4 regions of the Streptomyces sp. NPDC030021 genome follow, and region 4 is predicted to be linked to each of the others. Evidence: riboswitches for the same ligand, from Rfam matches in the RefSeq annotation. Region 4 holds a riboswitch; each other region holds the start of a gene.
The links. A riboswitch is a leader RNA that binds a small molecule or an ion and turns the genes downstream of it on or off. The one in region 4 is predicted to bind cobalamin.

Region 1 (4,946 bases), on a different contig from region 4:
TTGCGCATGCCGGTCTCGGCGACGCGGGTGCGCAGCGCGTCCCAGCGCTCCGGCCAGTTCAGCTCGACGTCGTAGTGGTCCGGGTGCAGGACACCACGGGCGGTACGGGTCTGCTCCCAGGCCGGCAGCGGGCCGCTGCGCTCGGCGAGGTCGCAGGAGGCCTCGTACGCGGCCAGCATGATGCGCTCGGAGAGCTTGGTGGACAGAGCCTTCGCCTCGGGGGAGTCGAAGGGCAGCTTCAGCTTGAAGAAGACGTCCTGGAGGCCCATCGCGCCCAGACCCACCGGGCGCCAGCGGGCGTTGGAGCGGCCGGCCTGCTCGGTCGGGTAGAAGTTGATGTCCACCACGCGGTCGAGGAAGGTGACGGCGGTGCGGACGGTCTCGTCGATCCGCTCCCAGTCGATCTCGCCGTCCACGACGAAGGCGCCCAGGTTGACCGAGCCGAGGTTGCAGACGGCCGTCTCGCCGTCGTTGGTGACCTCGATGATCTCGGTGCACAGGTTCGAGGAGTGCACGACCGTGCCCGGCTCGGCGGTCTGGTTCGCCGTGCGGTTGGAGGCGTCCTTGAAGGTCATCCAGCCCTGGCCGGTCTGCGCGAGGGTGCGCATCATCCGGCCGTACAGGTCGCGGGCGGGCATGGTCTTGCGGGCCAGGCCGTCCGCCTCGGCCTTGCGGTAGGCGGCGTCGAACGCGTCGCCCCACAGGTCGACCAGCTCGGGCACGTCGGCCGGGGAGAACAGCGACCAGTCGGCGTCGGCGTTCACGCGGCGCATGAACTCGTCCGGCACCCAGTGGGCGAGGTTCAGGTTGTGCGTACGGCGCTGGTCCTCACCGGTGTTGTCGCGGAGCTCCAGGAACTCCTCGATGTCCGCGTGCCAGGTCTCCAGGTAGACGGCGGCGGCGCCCTTGCGGCGGCCACCCTGGTTCACGGCGGCGACGGAGGCGTCGAGGGTCTTCAGGAACGGCACGATGCCGTTGGAGTGGCCGTTGGTGCCACGGATCAGCGAACCGCGGGCGCGGATACGGGAGTACGAGAGGCCGATGCCGCCGGCGTGCTTGGAGAGGCGGGCGACCTGGTGGTAGCGGTCGTAGATCGAGTCGAGCTCGTCCAGCGGGGAGTCCAGCAGGTAGCAGGAGGACATCTGCGGGTGCCGGGTACCGGAGTTGAAGAGCGTGGGGGAGGACGGCAGGTAGTCCAGGCGGCTCATCAGCCGGTACAGCGAGGCCACTTCCTCCACGGCCTGGACGCTGTCGTCGGCGGCCAGACCGCAGGCCACGCGCAGCATGAAGTACTGCGGGGTCTCGATGACCTGACGGGTGATCGGGTGGCGCAGCAGGTAGCGGCTGTGCAGGGTGCGCAGGCCGAAGAAGCCGAAGCGGTCGTCGGCGCCCTCGGCGAGGGTCAGTTCGACGAGCGAGTCGAGCCGGCCCGCGTGGGTGCGGACGAACTCGGCCGTGCGGTCGGCGATGAGGCCCTCGCGGTGGCCGACCTCGACGGAGGCCGAGAAGGACGTGGAGCCCTGGCTCGCGGCCTCGTCGCGCACGGCCAGCGTCAGCAGGCGGGCGGCGAGCCGGGAGTAGGCCGGGTCCTCGGAGATCAGACCGGCGGCGGCCTCCGTGGCCAGCCCGCGCAGTTCGGCGTCGTCGGCGGCGGAGCTGCGGCCGCGCAGCGCGGAGGCCGCGACCCGGCCGGGGTCGGTGTCGGGGAGGTCCGCCGTAAGTTCGGTGAGGGTACGCAGCAGCGTGGCCCCCGGGCCCTCGGTGTTGTCGCCAGAAGTGGACTCGGCGCGCGGTGCGGAAGGCGCGATGGTCACGGCGGGAGCTCTCCCTCGCTCGGCCCGGTCATCGGCGGAGCGGGGCGCGAGCGGGCGCATGCGGGCGCGACGAGAACGCGTACCCCGCATGGCGTCCACCGGCCCAACCGCGAGGCCCGGACGAATCGGCACCCGGTTCGGTCGAGCCGGGCGCGCTGTCGGCAGGTCATCGGACTTGGCGTCCGGTAGCCGGACACTTCATACCGTTGCGGGACAGTTCCGGATTCGCACCGGATTCCCCTGCAGCGACAGCAGGCATGAGCATACATGTGGGGGCGGCCCTGTGCGGTAACCCCCACATGTAGTGTCGGCGTGGCTACAGCTTGAGCCGGTAAGTGAGGAGTGTCAGGCCCTCGATCGGCGCCCAGTCCCGCTCCGGAGTGCGTACGAAGCCCAGGCGCGCGTAGATCCGGTGGGCGCCGGCCATGCTGCGCTGGGTGGAGAGAACCAGGCCCGTCACGCCCTCCAGGGCCCGCGCCCGCTCGACGCAGGCGCGCACCAGAGCCTCGCCGGCGCCCTGGCCGCGCGCCTCGTGGGCCACCGCGAGCATCCGGAACTCCGCCTCGTCGGGGGCCGCGATGTCGGCGAGCGGACTGCCCGGAGCGGCGAAGGTCACACCGCCCAGCACCCGCCCGTCCCGCTCGGCGACGAGCACCTCGGCCTGGGCGGCCCGGCCGGCCACGTCGCGCAGCACGTTCAGGTAGTGGTCGTCCTCGTTGAAGTCCAGATGCCCGTCGGCGAGGTAGGCCTGCGCCGTGATCTCACCCAGCTCCGCGTACTCGGCGGGCAGCACCGCCCTGATCACCATGTCCATGCGGTCGAGTGTGCAGGACGGGTGCCGACGGGCGGGCGCCGACCGTACGAAGGCCCCGCCGCGGGGAGCGGCGGGGCCTTCGGTGTGCGGGGCGGGGCTCAGCAGCAGCGGAAGCCCTCGCGGGGGTCCGCCTCGCGGGCGTCCGTACGGGCGCGTTCGAAGGCGCGGCGGGTCAGGACCTCCGCGTCCGGGTCGTGGGAGCGGGCGTGGGCCACGTAGCGGTCGTACGCGGCCTCCCCCGAGAACTCCCGTACGTAGAACCGGGCCCTGGCCAGCACGCTCCGTACGGTGCTCACGCCACCGGCTCCTTGACGTGTCCGCCGCCCGCGTCCGGGCCCGCCGCGGCGAGCTCCGCCCGCTCCTCGGCGGTCGCGATCAGTCCGGCCGGAGCGACGATCTTCGACTCGGTCCACGGGGTCTCGGAGAGGGTCGCCGACCCCGGGTCGCGGACGGCCTTGAGGCAGGTCCGGGCCGCGTCCGCGAGGACCACGATGATCAGGACCGCGAAGAGGGCGCACAGGACGCCGTCGACTGTGGCGTTGGTGACCACGGTGTGCATGTCGTCCATGTTCTTGGCGGGCGGCAGGACCTTGTCGGCGTCGATGCCGGCCTGGTACTTGTCGCGCTGGGCGAAGAAGCCGACCTTCACGTCCTCGGAGAAGATCTTCTGGTAGCTCGCGGTGAGGGTCACCGTGGCGTCCCAGACCAGCGGAACGCCCGTCACCCAGGCCCACTTGAGCCGGCCGGACTTGATCAGCAGCGTGGTGCAGACGGCCAGTGCGACCGCGGCGAGCAGCTGGTTGGCGATGCCGAAGAGCGGGAAGAGCTGGTTGATCCCGCCGAGCGGGTCCTTGATGCCGACCCACAGGAAGTAGCCCCAGCCGCCGACGACGATCGCGCTCGCGAACCACACGCCGGGCTTCCAGCTGACGTCCTTGAAGGACTTGTGCACGTTGCCGAGGGTGTCCTGGAGCATGAACCGGCCCACGCGGGTGCCCGCGTCGAGCGTCGTCAGGATGAAGAGCGCCTCGAACATGATGGCGAAGTGATACCAGAAGGCCTTCATGCCGGCGCCGCCGACCACGGCGGAGAAGATCTCCGACATTCCGAGTGCGAAGGTCGGCGCGCCACCCGTGCGCGAGAGCAGACTGGCTTCCTCGACGTCCTTCGCGGCCTGGGCGAGCGCCTCGGGGGAGATGGCGAAGCCGAAGTTGGTCACCGCCTGGGAGGCGGATTCGACCGTGGTGCCGATGACCCCGCCGGGGGAGTTGACCGCGAAGAAGAGCCCGGGCTCGATGATGCAGGCCGCGATGATCGCCATGACGGCGACGAAGGACTCGGTCAGCATGGCGCCGTAGCCGATCATGCGGACCTGGGTCTCCTTCTGGATCATCTTCGGGGTGGTTCCCGAGGAGACCAGGGCGTGGAAGCCGGAGAGCGCGCCACAGGCGATGGTGATGAAGACGAAGGGGAACATCGACCCGGCGAAGACCGGTCCGTCGCCGCTCGCCGCGAAGTCGGTGACCGAGGGCATCTTCAGGGTGGGCATCGCGATGACCACGCCGATGGCGAGGAGCGCGATGGTGCCGACCTTCATGAAGGTGGAGAGGTAGTCGCGGGGGGCGAGCAGCATCCACACCGGCAGCACCGATGCCAGGAAGCCGTACACCACCATCCAAATGACCAGCGTCTCCTTCTCCAGGGTGAAGGTGCCCGCGAAGGAGGACTCGGCGACCCAGCCGCCCGCGACGATGGCGAGCAGCAGCAGCGCGACGCCGATGACGGAGACCTCGGTGACCCGGCCCGGCCGCAGGACGCGCAGATAGAAGCCCATGAAGATGGCGATCGGGATGGTCATGCCGATGGAGAAGACGCCCCAGGGCGAGTGCGCCAGGGCGTTGACGATGACCAGGGCCAGTACCGCCAGCAGGATGATCATGATGGCGAACACGGCGATCAGGGCGGCGGCCCCGCCGACGGGGCCGATCTCGTCCCGGGCCATCTGGCCGAGCGAACGCCCGTCGCGGCGGGTGGAGAAGAACAGCGTGACCATGTCCTGGACGGCCCCGGCGAAGATGACGCCGGCGACGATCCAGATGGTGCCCGGCAGATAGCCCATCTGCGCGGCGAGCACGGGTCCGACGAGCGGGCCGGCGCCGGCCACGGCCGCGAAGTGGTGGCCGAAAAGGACCCGGCGGTCGGTGGGGTGGAAGTCGACACCGTTGTCAAGGCGTTCGGCGGGGGTGGCCCGGGTGGCGTCCACCTTCAGCACGCGGTCCGCGATGAATCGTGAGTAGAAGCGGTAGGCGATCGCGTAC
Region 2 (4,946 bases), on a different contig from region 4:
GTGGTCGGCGGCCCGCAGCGGGAGGGTCTCGCGCAGGGCGGGCTCGTCGACCTGGATGACCGGGGTGCCGGCCGCCTCCAGGTCGCCCACCTCGTCGCGCAGGGCGAGCGCCACCTGGCGGGCGGTGTCGCCGAGGGGCTGGTCGTCGCGGACGAAGGACCAGGCGAGCATGGTGACGGGGCCGGTCAGCATGCCCTTGACCGGCTTGGACGTCTGCGACTGGGCGTACGTGGTCCAGCGCACGGTCATCGGGTCGGGGCGGGAGATGTCACCGGCCAGGACGGGCGGGCGGACGTAGCGGGTGCCGTAGGACTGGACCCAGCCGTGCTGGGTGGCCAGGTACCCGGTGAGCTGCTCGGCGAAGTACTGGACCATGTCGTTGCGTTCGGGCTCGCCGTGCACGAGGACGTCGATGCCGGCCTTCTCCTGGAAGGCCAGGACCTCCCGGATCTCGGTCCGGATGCGGTCCTCGTAGCCGGCGGTGTCGATGCGCCCGGCCCGCAGGTCGGCGCGGGCCGTGCGCAGTTCGGTGGTCTGCGGGAACGATCCGATCGTGGTCGTCGGAAGCAGCGGGAGACCCAGGTGCGCCCGCTGGGCGGCGGCCCGCTCCGCGTACGGCCGGCCGCGCCGCCCGTCCGCGTCGGTGACGGCGGCGGTGCGGGCCCGGACCGCCGGATCGTGGGTGAGGGCGGAGCCGGCGCGGGAGGCCAGGTAGGCCCGGTTGGCGACGAGTTCGGCGGCGATGGCGTCCGTGCCGCGCGCCAGGCCCCGGGCGAGGGTGGCGACCTCCGCGGTCTTCTGGCGGGCGAAGGCGAGCCAGCGCCGGACCTGCGGGTCGATGTCCCGTTCGGCGGTGGCGTCCAGCGGCACGTGGAGCAGGGAGCAGGAGGTGGCCACGTCCACCCGGCCGGCGAGCCCCAGGAGGGTTCCGAGGGTGGCGAGGGACTTCTCGTAGTCGTTGATCCAGATGTTGCGGCCGCTCACGACACCGGCGACGAGGCGCTTGCCGGGCAGGCCCCCGACGGCGGCGAGGTCGTCGAGGTTCGCGGCCGCGGCCTCGGTGAAGTCCAGGGCGAGCCCTTCGACGGGTGCCTTGGCCAGCACGGGCAGGGCTTCGCCGAGCCGGTCGAAGTAGGAGGCGACGAGCAGCTTGGGCCGGTCGGTCAGGCCGCCGAGTTCCCGGTACGCGCGGGCGGTGGCGTTCAGCTCGGCCGGGGTGCGGTCCTGCACCAGGGCGGGCTCGTCCAGTTGCACCCACTCGGCTCCGGCGGCGCGCAGGTCGGCCAGGACCTGGGCGTAGACGGGCAGGAGCCGGTCGAGCAGGGCCAGCGGATCGAAGCCGGCGGCGACGCCGGGGGCGGGCTTGGCCAGCAGCAGGTAGGTGACGGGGCCGACCAGGACCGGGCGGGCGGTGTGGCCCAGCCGGAGCGCTTCCCCCAGCTGGGCGACCTGCTGGGTGGAGTCGGCGGTGAAGACGGTGTCGGAGCCGAGTTCCGGCACCAGGTAGTGGTAGTTGGTGTCGAACCACTTGGTCATCTCCAGCGGCGCCACGTCCTGCGTACCGCGCGCCATCGCGAAGTACCCGTCGAGCGGGTCGGCCGCGACGGCGGCGCGGTGCCGTTCGGGGACGGCACCGACCATCACGCTGGTGTCCAGCACGTGGTCGTAGTACGAGAAGTCACCGGTCGGCACCTCGGTGATGCCGGCGTCGGCCAGCTGCTGCCAGTTGGTGCGGCGCAGGTCGCGGGCGGTCTCCCGGAGGGCGTCGGCGGTGACGCGGCCCTTCCAGTAGCCCTCGACGGACTTCTTCAGTTCGCGGTTCTGGCCCTGGCGGGGGTAGCCGTACACGGTGGCCACGGTGGGCCGTCCTGCGGCGGCGGGGGTCGTGCGGGTCACGGAACTCTCCTTCGCGAGCGTTCTCCTGTGGACCCGGTGAGGGGCCGAGGGCGCGAAGGGATGACGAACCGGGCGGATCCCGACCGGGTACGGGTACGTGCAGCTGCACGCGTCCGCGGTCGTCCGCCTGACATGTCGCCGACCCGCCCACGAGGTCACCGGGATTTCCGTGCGCGATCGGTCGCGTACGGGCAACGGGCAGGTCTTCGGACTCGCGGGCACGTCTCGTCGTACGGATGCCGTACGAGACTCCTACTGGCCGTCGCTTCCCAGGCCCGTCCGGGCCCAGTGCGTATGACGGCGGTCGTTCCCGCTCACCGCTGCGGGGCAGTCCCGGATTCCCACCGGGTTCCCTCTTACGACGCATCCCGCCTGGCGGACGGGGCGAACCAGCTGCCCGGCCAGAGTAGTCGGCGTTCCCCGCCGGCGCGCGGAGTTGTCCGGCATCCGGATGGCGGGGTGAGACCCATGAGGGTCAAAATCCAGCCATTGAGTGAATTGCATCACTGAGGCGCGAGTTGTGTCCCTCTTGTCCGTTTACCGGATCGAACTGCCCGGTCAGCGCAGTACGTTGCAGCTCTCTGCATCGAGATCGCTCGATGACCACCGGAAGACCGAGGAAGTATGGGTTCCCCGATGAGCGCCCGGCCCAGGGCTGCCCTCGTCGTACGCGCCGCCCTGGTGTCCGTGCTGGCCTGGGGCGGCCTCACCGCGTGTGCCGCCGACGAGGAGAAGCTGCAGTACGCGACCGATTACGCGGGCCACGAACCGCTGGGCGTGGTCGGGTACCCCACCTCCGAGTCCCTCCGGATCACCCAGAAGCTGATCTGGCGGCTCGCCGACGGCAAGGCCGAGGAGGTGGAGGCGCTCGCCGCCGAGCCCGATGACGCGAAGGGGGACGTCGAGCGGACCGCCCGGAACTGGATCCGGGCCTTCCACGAGGGGGCCAAAGGGAAGGTGACCGCGGAGTTCTACGACGAGGGGTCCGTGCGGCAGCTCGTCGTCGTGTACTTCCACGACACGGGCCAGACCAAGTCGTTCGTGGTGCGCCTCACCGGCAGCACCGGAGAGAACGGCTGGCGCGTGTCCATGCGGGAGCCGGATCCGAAGCAGGCCTCGGCGGTCCCCGACTGGGTTCCCAGGACACCCGGGGGCCTCGGCTCGAAGACGACGCGATGACCCGGTCCGGCCGCCTCGTCGCCAGGTGAAAGGCGCCGTCCCGCGGATCACTCCGCCGGACGGCGCCCTCGTCTCTCCGGGAACGGATGCGGTCGGATCAGGACCGGTCCAGCAGCGTGGTCAGGACCTCGTGGAGGACCGCTGCCGGATCCGCCACCGCCTGCGCCGAGCGCCAGGCCACGAAACCGTCCGGGCGGACGAGGATCGCACCCTCCTCGGTCGTGCCGTGCACCTCGGTCCAGTCGCCGCCGTTCGCCGGGATCAGGTCGGCCTCCGGGCCGGTACCGATCGCGTACACGTCCAGGGGCAGGCCGAGCTCTTCGGCGACGGACCGCCCCGCGGCACGCCACGTCGTGCCCTCGGAGCACAGCAGGACGAAGGAACGCTCGTAGAGGTCCACGGTGGACTTCGGCTCCGGATCCCCCGGACCGCACAGCCACATGTGCGGTGCGCGGCTGCCCGGATCGCCGCAGAGCCGCATCCGGTCGGGTACGACGGGCCGGTCCGGGTCGGCTCCCAGCACCGCGCCCCGGTTGTAGCGGTAGCCCATGGCCACGGAGAGGACCCCGCCCTGCCGGCCGCCGCCACCGCCCGGCGCGGAGTCCGGCCCGGCCGCGGACGCGGCCCCGGAGGTGGACGCGGGCTCGGAGGCGGACCCGGGCTCGGGGTCGGGCTCGTACCCCGGGTGGCTGTGCTCCGCCGAACGCGCCGAGGCGCGCTCGCTCGTCGCCCGGGCCACCGGCAACCGCTCGGCCTCGTAGGTCTGCAGCAGCCCCGGCCCGGCCGAACCGTCCAGCACCGCGGCGAGCTTCCAGGCGATGTTGTGGGCGTCCTGGATGCCGGTGTTCGAGCCGAACGCCCCGGTGGGGGACATCTCGTGGGCGGAGTCACCGGCCAGGAAGACCCGGCCGACCGCGTACCGCTCGGCGACCCGCTCGGCGGCGTGCCACGGGGCCTTCCCGGTGACCTCGACGTCCAGGTCGGGGGCGCCGACGGCCCGGCGGATGTGCTCCACGCAGCGCTCGTCGGTGAAGTCCTCCAGCGTCTCCCCCCGGTCCGGGTGCCAGGGCGCGTGGAAGACCCACCGCTCGCCGTTGTCGACCGGCAGCAGGGCCCCGTCGGCATCGGGCTTGGTCAGGTAGCACACGATGAATCGCCGGTCGCCGACCACGTGGGGCAGCATCTGGGACCGGAAGGTGATGCTCACGTTGTGGAACAGGTCCCCGGAGCCGCTCTGGCCGATCCGGAGCGCCTCCCGCACGGGGCTGCGCGGCCCGTCGGCGGCGACGAGGTAGTCCGCGCGCACCGTGCTGTGCTCCCCGGTCTCCCGGTTCTTCACGATCGCGGTGACCCCGCCCGGGTCCTGGTCGAAGGAGAGGAGTTCGGTGGAGAACCGCAGGTCGGCTCCGAGTGAGGGGGTCACGGACATCAGGACCGGCTCGATGTCGTTCTGGCTGCACAGGCACCATGCCGCCGGACTGAAGCGCGCGAGCGCGCCGCCCGGGTCGATTTCCTGGAAGAGCCACTCCTGGTCGTCACCGGTCAGCGAGCCGCCCTGCATGATGCCGTGGTTGTCCGCCAGGACCGAGGCGGCCTCGCGGATCTGGTCCTCGACACGGGCGACCCGGAACAGTTCCATCGTCCGCACGTTGATACCGCGTCCGCGTGGGTGCATCGAGGTACCCGCATGCTTCTCGACCACCATGTGTCTGATGCCATGCCGGCCGAGGAAGAGCGAGGTGCACAGACCCACCAGCGAGCCGCCCACGATGAGGACCGGGACGTGGTGGTCGACGTTTTCCTTCATGGGTCTTCCATGCCCTGTACGAGCCCGGTTCCCTCGCTCGTTCACCCGCTTGGTTCTCTCCTCT
Region 3 (4,946 bases), on a different contig from region 4:
CCGCCAGGCGGGCCGCGTTGAGGGTGCGGACGTGCTGCGAGGTCGGGACGAGGACCTTGCCGCCGAGGTGGCCGCACTTCTTCTCGGAGGCCAGCTGGTCCTCGTAGTGGATGCCGGCCGCGCCCGCCGCGATCATCGCCTTGGTGAGCTCGAAGGCGTTCAGCGGGCCGCCGAAGCCGGCCTCGGCGTCCGCGACGATCGGCGCGAGCCAGTCCGTCGTGTCGGTGCCGCCCTCGGCGGTGGCGATCTGGTCGGCGCGCAGCAGCGCGTTGTTGATCCGGCGCACCACCTGCGGGACCGAGTTGACGGGGTACAGGCTCTGGTCCGGGTAGGTGTGCCCGGCCTGGTTGGCGTCGGCGGCCACCTGCCAGCCGGAGAGGTAGATCGCCTGGAGTCCGGCCCGCACCTGCTGGACCGCCTGGCCGCCGGTGAGCGCGCCGAGGGCGTGGATGTAGTCCTGCTCGTGGAGCTGTCGCCACAGCCGCTCGGCGCCGCGCCGGGCCAGGGTGTGCTCCTCGCGGACGCTGCCCGAGAGCCGCACCACGTCCTCGGCCGTGTAGGTGCGCTCGATGCCCGCCCAGCGAGGGTCGTCGGCCCACCGCTGCTTGAGCTGCTCGGCCGCCGCCGTCGTGTTCGCCTCTGCCATGACCGTCACCGTTTCCATCCGTCGCTTGTCTTGCCAATGAGCCGGGACGTGGACCCGATTCATTGGCACTCTGTGCCTGTCGATGAGATGCGGCCGCCGAACCCGACCATGGGCCGAAGCTGAGCAATGCTGCCGAGCCGCCGGGACGAACTGTCTGAACGGCCGAAATCAGGGCGTGAATCGGGCCAGTCGGCTCTTCCCGGCCACCGTGTCCGGCGGGCCGCAGCACCGACTCTGACACTGACACCGAGTGCCATCAAGGAAGTACATCTGCCAAGCTCTGCGAATCTTCGACCCCGGAATTGCCAAGGTTGCGAAGCTCGGCGGCCGCGAAGATCCCCGTATCCTGGCGGCGCGTGTACGGCGGCGTGCAGGGCGGCGTGCACGGCCCGGAAGACGGCGAGGGAGTGCGGTGAGCAAGACGTACGCGGGAGCGCGGCTGCGACGGCTGCGCGAGGAGCGGCGGATGACCCAGGCCGACCTGGCCCGGGTGCTCGCCATCTCCCCCAGCTACCTCAACCAGATGGAGCACGACTCCCGGCCGCTCACCGTTCCGGTCCTGCTGCGGCTCACCGAGGCCTTCGGTGTGGATCCGGGGTTCTTCTCCGAGCGCGACACCAGCCGGCTGGTCGCCGACCTGCGCGAGGCGCTCGCGAACGAGGTGGCGCAGGCCCGCGTCTCCCCCTCCGACCTGGCCGAACTGGCCACCCGCATGCCCGCGGTCGCCTCGGTCCTGCTGGACCTGGGCCGGCGCAGCCAGCTCCTGGCCGAGCGGCTCGCCGACGCCGCCGACGGCCGGGACGCGGCCACCGACAGTCCGCGCTCGCCCCACGAGGAGATCCGCGAGTTCTTCTACCGGCGGCAGAACTACCTCCACGACACCGATCTCGCCGCCGAGGGTCTCGCCGCCGAGATCGGCATCCACCCGGGGGACGTCATCCGCGCGCTGACCCGCCGGCTCTCCGACCGGCACGGGATCCGGACGGCCACGGACTCCGACCGACTGCACCACTACGACCCCGCCGCCCGGGTGCTGCACCTGTCGAACCGGCTCCGGCCGGGGCAGCAGGCGTTCCGGATGGCCACCCAGCTGGCGCTGATCGAGTACGGGGACGAGCTGGACCGGCTGGCCGCCGAGGACTTCCCGCCCGGCTCCCCTGTCCACGCCCTCGCGCGGATCGGCATCGCCAACCACTTCGCGGGCGCGCTCATCCTCCCGTACCGCGCCTTCCACGCGGCTGCTGAGGAGTTCCGCTACGACATCGAGCGGCTCACCGACCACTTCGGGATCGGCTACGAGACGGTCTGCCACCGGCTGAGCACCCTGCAGCGGCCCAGGCTGCGCGGGGTGCCCTTCTCCTTCGTCCGGGTGGACCGGGCCGGGAACATGTCCAAGCGGCAGTCGGCGACCGGATTCCACTTCTCCCGCGCGGGCGGCACCTGCCCGCTGTGGAACGTGTACGAGGCCTTCGCCGCGCCCGGCCGCATCCACGTCCAGGTGGCCGCCATGCCCGACGGGCAGCGGTACCTGTGGACCGCCCGGGCCGTCACCCGTCACCGCGGCGGCTGGGGCGAGCCCGGCAAGACCTTCGCGATCGGGCTCGGCTGCGAGATCCGGCACGCCTCGCGGCTCGTGTACGCCGACGGGCTGGACCTCGACAACACGGCGGCCGCCACCCCGATCGGCATGGGCTGCCGCCTCTGCGAACGCCTCGACTGCCCGCAGCGGGCCGTGCCGCCGCTCGGGCGGGCGCTGGCCGTGGACGAGAACAGCAGCACCTTCATCCCGTACCCAGTGACCAGGAACGCGGCCCCGGCGCGGGACTGAGCGGGCGTCAACCGCGGACTCGGGTCGCGGGCGGGGCGACGCGGCCGGATGGCGAAGGCGCGCGGCGGCGGCTCTGGACTTACTAGGACGTCCAACTATATGTTCGTGGCACAAGGTCCGCGGTGCAGGGAAGCCGGTGAGAAACCGGCACGGTCCCGCCACTGTGACCGGGGAGTGTGCTGCCATCAACACGCCACTGACGAGGCCTGTCGGGAAGGCGGGCGGCACGCGGGGATCCGGGAGTCAGGATACCGGCCGCGGATGTTCCGTGTTGTCCACGAGGATGGAGCAGACACGCATGGCACCGGTTTGTACCCACGACCCTGGTGATCCGGCGGAGCGCACACACACGTTCGCGCGCTCATAGGTCGTCTCTTTCGACCAGTCCCACGACCCTCCCCAGCGGCGCGCCCCATCGGGTGCGGTCCGCCGGTCGGCCGTGCCATCCCCGGATCCAACCTGACGAGAGCAGGCACCCATGGTCCGTGAACTCACCCATTTCATCGGCGGCAAGCACACCACCGGATCCTCCGGCCTCTTCACCGACGTGTACGAACCCAACACCGGTGCCGTCCAGGCCCGGGTACCGCTCGCGGGGCGGGCCGACACCGAGGCCGCCATCGCGAACGCCGAGGAGGCGCAGGCCGACTGGGGGCAGTGGAACCCGCAGCGCCGCTCGCGCGTACTGCTGCGCTTCCTCCAGCTGGTCGAGGGCGAACGGGACTCCCTCGCCCGGCTGTTGTCCTCCGAGCACGGCAAGACCGTCGCCGACGCCCACGGAGACCTGCAACGCGGCCTGGAGGTGGTCGAGTTCGCCGCCGGTGTCCCGCACCTGCTCAAGGGCGAGTTCACCGACAACGCGGGTACCGGGATCGACGTGCATTCCCTGCGCTCACCGCTGGGCGTGGTCGCCGGGATCACCCCCTTCAACTTCCCCGCGATGATCCCCCTGTGGCAGGCCGCACCCGCCCTGGCCTGCGGCAACTCCTTCATCCTGAAGCCCTCCGAGCGCGCCCCCTCCGTACCGCTGCGCCTCGCCGAGCTGTTCCTGGAGGCCGGTCTGCCGCCCGGCGTGCTCAATGTGGTCAACGGCGGCAAGGAGGCCGTCGACACCCTCCTCGAAGACCCGCGCGTGCAGGCCCTCGGCTTCGTCGGCTCCACTCCGATCGCCGCGCACATCTACGCCACCGCCGCGGCCCACGGCAAGCGCGCCCAGTGCTTCGGCGGCGCCAAGAACCACATGATCGTGATGCCCGACGCCGACCTCGACCAGGCCGTGGAGGCCCTCATCGGCGCCGGCTACGGCTCCGCGGGCGAGCGCTGCATGGCCATCGCCGTCGCCGTACCCGTCGGCGAGGAGACCGCGAACGCCCTCGTGGCCAAGTTGACGGAGCGCATCGCCACCCTGCACGTGGGCCGCTCCGACGACCCCGAGGCCGACTTCGGGCCGCTGGTCAGCCAGGACGCGCTCGACCGGGTGAACCGCTACGTCGGCATCGGAGCCACCGAGGGCGCCGAACTCGTCGTGGACGGGCGCGGGTTCACCCTGCCCGGGCACGAGGACGGCTTCTTCGCCGGAGCGACCCTCTTCGACCGCGTGACCCCGCAGATGCGGATCTACCGCGAGGAGATCTTCGGCCCGGTGCTGTCCGTCGTACGGGCCGCCGACTACGAGGAGGCCCTGCGCCTGCCCACCGAGCACCCGTACGGCAACGGCGTCGCGATCTTCACCCGTGACGGGGACACGGCGCGCGACTTCACCCGCCGGGTGGGCGCCGGCATGGTCGGCGTCAACGTGCCGATCCCCGTCCCAGTGGCGTACCACACCTTCGGCGGCTGGAAGCGGTCCGGCTTCGGCGACCTGAACCAGCACGGCCCCGACTCGTTCCGCTTCTACACCCGTACCAAGACCGTCACCTCGCGCTGGCCCTCCGGGGCCAAGGAGGGCGCGAGCTTCACCATCCCGACGATGGGATGAGCCCGGTGACCCTCACCCTCAGCCCCGATCAGCTCGCCCTCGCCGAGGTCACCCTCGACTTCGCCCAGGAGCAGCTCGGCCCGTACGCCGTCACCTGGGACCAGGACAAGCACTTCCCGCTGGACGTGATCCGCAAGGCGGCGGACCTCGGGCTCGGCGGCGTCTACGTCCGCGAGGAGCACGGCGGTTCCGGGCTCAGCCGCAGCGACGGCGTCCTCGTCTTCGAGACCCTCGCCACCGGTTGCCCCTCCATCGCCGGGTACCTCTCCATCCACAACATGGTCGCCTGGATGGTCGACCGGTACGGGGACGCGGACCAGTGGGCCCGCTGGCTCCCCGACCTGTGCTCCGCCCGGTCGCTGGGCAGCTATTGTCTGACCGAACCCGGCGCCGGCTCCGACGCGGCCAGGCTGCGCACCCGGGCCGAGCGCACGGACGACGGCTATGTGCTGACCGGTGTCAAGCAGTTCATCTCCGGCGCCGGCACCTCCGAG
Region 4 (4,946 bases):
ATGGTGGCGCCGGTGGACCAGCCGTACAGGACCACGCGGCGGGCTCCGTAGCGCAGGGCGTAGCGGATGGCGGCGTCCAGGTCACGCCATTCCGATTCACCGAGGTGGCCGAGGCCGTCCGGGGAGGCGGGGGCGCCCAGGTCGCCCCGGTAGCCGAGGTCCAGAACGGGCAGCTGGTGGCGGTGCAGGAAGGGCATGACCACCATCGGGTGTTCCCGGCTGCTGCCGAGCCCGTGCACGGTGATCACCCAGGTATCCCGGGCGGCGGGCACGAACCAGGCGGGCAGGGCGCCGAGCTCCCCGGGGACGTCCACGTCGGCGTGGTCGAGCCCGAGGGCGGTGCTCGGGTTGCCGACGTACACCTGGGGGGTGAGGGAGACCCTGGTGCCGGGGTCGAGGGTGCCGTGGGTGACGGAGAGGAGCTGCCGGACGACGGCGTCCGGGCCGGGGTCGGCGTCCGGAAGCACGGGCCCGACGACGGCGTGCACACCGGGTGCGACCAGGCCGTACGTGCCGGGGCGCAGGGAGGCGAGCGAACGGGTCAGCGTGATCCGGCCGTCGGCGGCGGAGTGGACGCTGAGCTTCGGTCCGCCGGGGAGCGGGCGGCCCGGTTCGGACCGCAGGGCCGCGTCGGCGGCGTGCCGGGCGACGGCGACGGCGGCCGCGCCGGCACCGAGGAGGGTCGTCGTGACGGCCGCAGCCGTCGCTGTCGCGGTACGCACTGCTCCAGTGTCGGGTCGGGGCCTCGTGCGGGCCACCGGAGGAGATCCCTCCACGGCGAGCGCGGAAGGAGTGATCTAGGTCTCATTCGAGGCCCGGGGGGCGGGATCGCATGCGCGGCGAACCCCCTGTGGAGGGGTTCATTCACCCGGCTTTGACGTGCATTAATAGTGTTATCTACGCCAGAATCAGGACGAATGGCCCGATCGCACCCCGTGCCAGTACACCGCTCCGCCCAAGTCAGTTCATCTTCCGTTCACCCAGGTTGCCTACGGTCGCCGAGCCACTGACGTCAAACAGAAGCCTGGGTAAATGGAGCACATAACGCTTCTCCTCGGGATCGTGATCATCACCGCTCTCGTGTTCGACTTCACGAACGGTTTCCACGACACAGCCAACGCGATGGCTACCACCATCTCGACCGGCGCCCTCAAGCCCAAGACGGCGGTGGCCATGTCCGCCGTGCTCAACCTCGTCGGCGCGTTCATGTCCGTGGAGGTCGCCAAGACGATCTCCAAGGGACTGGTCAACGAGGAGGGCATCCAGCCAGAGGTGATCTTCGCCGCCCTGGTCGGAGCGATCCTCTGGAACCTCGTCACCTGGCTGGTCGGTCTCCCCTCCAGCTCCTCGCACGCCCTGATGGGCGGCCTGATCGGTGCCGCGGTCGCCTCCGCCGGCATCGGCGCGGTCAACGGCAGCGTCGTCGTCACCAAGGTCCTCATCCCCGCGATCGCCGCCCCGCTGGTGGCCGGCATCGCCGCGTACCTGGCCGCCAAGCTCACCTACAAGCTGGGCGACAAGGTCGGCGAGAAGACCTCCGCCAAGGGTTACCGCGCCGGTCAGATCGCCTCGGCCGGTCTCGTCTCCCTCGCGCACGGCACCAACGACGCGCAGAAGACGATGGGCATCATCACCCTGGCCCTCATCGCCGGCGGCGCGATCGCGCCCGACGCGAACCCGCCGGTCTGGGTCATCGTCTCCGCCGGCATGGCCATCGCGATGGGCACCTACCTGGGCGGCTGGCGCATCATCCGCACCATGGGCAGCGGCCTGACCGACCTGCACCCGCAGCAGGGCTTCGCCGCCCAGACCTCGGCCGCGTCCGTCATCCTCGCCTCCTCGAACCTGGGCTTCTCGCTCTCCACCACCCACTCGTGCTCCGGTGCGGTCATGGGTGCGGGCCTGGGCCGCAAGGGCGGTGTGGTCCGCTGGTCCACCGCGACCCGCATGTTCATCGCCTGGGGCCTGACCCTGCCGGCCGCCGCGCTGGTCTCGGCCGGTGCCGAGCTGGTCATGCGCATCGGTGACGTCGGCATCGCCGCGGTCACGCTCTTCCTGATCGGCTCCTGCCTGGCCATCTGGTTCATCTCGCGCCGCCAGGTCGTCGACCACAACAACGTCAACGAGGTGGAGCCGGCCCGCGCCGAGGAGCCGGGTGTCGTCACCACGGCGATCGCCGCGGTCACCGTCCCGCCGACCGTCGCCGCCGCCGGCACCACCGCCGCGGTCACGGACGAAGACCTCAAGGCCACCATCCCGGCCGCGACGCAGACCCCGGCGGCTCCGGCCGCCGCGGTCTGACCGAGACAGAGACACAAGAGGAAACGGCAGTATGAAGATCGACTGGGAAGCGCTCGGCTCCGTCTTCGGGGTCAGCCTCTTCGCCACCGTCGCCCTCGTGGCCCTCTTCACCCTGGGCCTGGTGGGCCTGTCCAAGCACGAGACCGCCACCGAGCAGGGTGGCACCGCCACCCTCGCCCGCAGCGGCGCGTACGCCTGCTTCGCGGTCATCGCCGCGGCCGTGGGCTACGGGATCTACCTGATCGTCGCCTGATCCGCCGCCCTGCGGCCGACCAGGCGTGAAGGCTCCCTCCGGGTTTGTCCCGGAGGGAGCCTTTCGCATCCCTCGCCCCCTGCCGCGCCCCTGCCGCGCCGCAGGTCAACGGCGAGTTGACGGGCCTTCGGCGTGCGTGGTGGACTGCCGGAGCCAATACGGCGGCATGGAGAGGAAGTCCGGTGCGAATCCGGCGCGGTCCCGCCACTGTCACCGGAACCGCACGCCGCGCGTGCGTCCCGGGAGCCAGGAACTCTCGCCGCCGGACACGTCGAACCAGGGCGCGGACCCTGAGTGAGGACATACCTGTCACCATGCGTGCCGATCGCGTCTTCGCGTACGGCGCCACGGCGGGCCTGATCGGCGACCGGATCCTCGGGGATCCGCGCCGAGGGCACCCCGTGGCCGCCTTCGGACGGGCCGCCGCCGCCGTCGAACGCTCCCTGTGGCGCGACGACCGCGCCCGGGGCCTCCTGCACACCCTGGTGTGCGCCGGGGGCGCGGCCGCCGTCGGAGCGCTGGGCGCCCGAGCCGTGCGCTCCCGGCCCGCAGTCGCCCGTATCGCCCTGACGGCCGCCGCCACCTGGGCCGTCGTGGGCGGTACCTCCCTGGGCCGTGAGGCCCGCGCCATCGGCGGCGCGCTCGCCGCCGGGGACATCGAGGTGGCCCGGGAGCGGCTGCCCCACCTGTGCGGACGCGACCCGCAGGCCCTGGACGGGCAGCAGATGGCCCGCGCCGTCGTGGAATCCGTCGCCGAGAACACCTCCGACGCGGTGGTCGGGGCCCTCGTGTGGGGCGCCGTCGCCGGAGTCCCCGGACTGCTGGCCTTCCGCGCCGTGAACACCCTGGACGCGATGGTCGGCCACAAGTCCCCCCGCTACCTGCACTACGGCTGGGCCTCCGCCCGGCTCGACGACCTGGCCGGCTGGCCGGGGGCCCGGCTGACGGCGGTCGCCGCCGTGCTGGCCGGCCCCGACCGGCGGGGCGCCGTACGGGCCTGGCGTGCGGACGCCGCCGCGCACCCGAGCCCGAACGCCGGACCCGTCGAGGCCTCCTTCGCCGGGGCGCTGGGCGTCAGACTGGGCGGAACCCTCGCGTACGGCGGCCGGGTCGAGCACCGGGCCGTGCTGAACGGCGGGGCCGGGCGGCCGGTGGAGGTCGCGGACATCGAGCGGGCGGTACGGCTGTCGCGGCAGGTGACCTGGCTGGCCCTGGGCGCCTGCGTGGCCGCCCGGCTGCTGGTCTCCCGAACGGCACGGAGAGGACGGCGCGGATGAGCGGCGCGAAGCGCGGCGGCGGTCTGCTGGTCGCGGGCACCACCTCGGACGCGGGCAAGAGCGTGGTCACGGCGGGCATCTGCCGCTGGCTGGCCCGGCAGGGTGTGAAGGTCGCGCCGTTCAAGGCGCAGAACATGTCGCTGAACTCCTTCGTGACGCTGGAGGGCGCCGAGATCGGGCGCGCCCAGGCGATGCAGGCCCAGGCGGCCCGCGTGGAGCCGACCGCGCTGATGAACCCGGTGCTGCTCAAGCCGGGCAGTGACCGCAGCAGCCAGGTGGTGCTGCTGGGCAAGCCGGTGGGCGAGATGAGCGCCCGCGGGTTCTTCGGGGGATCTGGGGGGTCGTCCCCCGGAAAGGCGCTGCACGGCGGGCGCCAGGAGCAGTTGCTCGGCATCGTCACGGACTGCCTGGAGCAGCTGCGGGGCACGTATGACGCCGTGATCTGCGAGGGGGCGGGGAGTCCGGCCGAGATCAACCTGCGCCGGACCGACATCGTGAACATGGGGATCGCGCGGGCCGCGCGGTTCCCGGTGGTCGTGGTCGGGGACATCGACCGCGGCGGGGTCTTCGCGTCCTTCTTCGGGACGACGGCGCTGCTCTCCCCCGAGGACCAGTCCCTGATCGCGGGATACATGGTCAACAAGTTCCGCGGCGACGTGTCGCTGCTGGAGCCGGGCATGGAGATGCTCCGCGGCCTGACGGGCCGTGCCACGTACGGGGTGCTGCCGTTCCAGCACGGCCTGGGCATCGACGAGGAGGACGGCCTGCGGGTCTCCCTGCGCGGGGCGGTACGCGAGTCCGTGGTCGCTCCGCCGGTGGGCGAGGACGTGCTGCGGGTCGCCGTGTGCGCGGTGCCGCTGATGTCGAACTTCACGGACGTCGACGCGCTCGCGGCGGAGCCGGGGGTCGTGGTGCGGTTCGTGGACCGGGCCGAGGAACTGGCCGACGCGGACCTGGTCGTCGTACCCGGCACCCGGGGCACGGTGAAGGCCCTTCAGTGGCTGCGGGAACGCGGGCTCGCGGACGCGCTGCTGCGACGGGCCGCCGAGGGGCGGCCGGTCCTGGGCATCTGCGGCGGGTTCCAGGTCCTGGGCGAGCGGATCTCGGACGAGGTC

Region 1: linked by a shared signal. The riboswitch ahead of ACZ4YL_RS06350 (ribonucleoside-diphosphate reductase subunit alpha) and the one ahead of ACZ4YL_RS15570 (cobalamin biosynthesis protein) in region 4 are both predicted to bind cobalamin.
Region 2: linked by a shared signal. The riboswitch ahead of metE (5-methyltetrahydropteroyltriglutamate--homocysteine S-methyltransferase) and the one ahead of ACZ4YL_RS15570 (cobalamin biosynthesis protein) in region 4 are both predicted to bind cobalamin.
Region 3: linked by a shared signal. The riboswitch ahead of ACZ4YL_RS10340 (CoA-acylating methylmalonate-semialdehyde dehydrogenase) and the one ahead of ACZ4YL_RS15570 (cobalamin biosynthesis protein) in region 4 are both predicted to bind cobalamin.

What each region holds. Positions count from the first base shown of each region.
Region 1 covers NZ_JBVIAH010000003.1:63,844-68,789, forward strand. The annotation lists gene ACZ4YL_RS06350 (ribonucleoside-diphosphate reductase subunit alpha) at 1-1,814, opposite strand, end outside; cobalamin riboswitch at 1,958-2,079, opposite strand; gene ACZ4YL_RS06355 (GNAT family N-acetyltransferase) at 2,131-2,628, opposite strand; gene ACZ4YL_RS06360 (CstA-like transporter-associated (seleno)protein) at 2,727-2,924, opposite strand; gene ACZ4YL_RS06365 (carbon starvation CstA family protein) at 2,921-4,946, opposite strand, start outside.
Region 2 covers NZ_JBVIAH010000015.1:47,364-52,309, forward strand. The annotation lists gene metE (5-methyltetrahydropteroyltriglutamate--homocysteine S-methyltransferase) at 1-1,896, opposite strand, end outside; cobalamin riboswitch at 2,077-2,305, opposite strand; gene ACZ4YL_RS27100 (hypothetical protein) at 2,521-3,075, shown strand; gene ACZ4YL_RS27105 (FAD-dependent oxidoreductase) at 3,173-4,927, opposite strand.
Region 3 covers NZ_JBVIAH010000004.1:312,462-317,407, forward strand. The annotation lists gene aceA (isocitrate lyase) at 1-646, opposite strand, end outside; gene ACZ4YL_RS10335 (short-chain fatty acyl-CoA regulator family protein) at 1,059-2,474, shown strand; cobalamin riboswitch at 2,578-2,748, shown strand; gene ACZ4YL_RS10340 (CoA-acylating methylmalonate-semialdehyde dehydrogenase) at 2,953-4,452, shown strand; gene ACZ4YL_RS10345 (acyl-CoA dehydrogenase family protein) at 4,449-4,946, shown strand, end outside.
Region 4 covers NZ_JBVIAH010000007.1:60,545-65,490, forward strand. The annotation lists gene ACZ4YL_RS15555 (alpha/beta hydrolase family protein) at 1-722, opposite strand, end outside; gene ACZ4YL_RS15560 (inorganic phosphate transporter) at 1,033-2,301, shown strand; gene ACZ4YL_RS15565 (hypothetical protein) at 2,333-2,554, shown strand; cobalamin riboswitch at 2,678-2,832, shown strand; gene ACZ4YL_RS15570 (cobalamin biosynthesis protein) at 2,869-3,831, shown strand; partial or broken gene ACZ4YL_RS15575 (cobyric acid synthase) at 3,828-4,946, shown strand, end outside.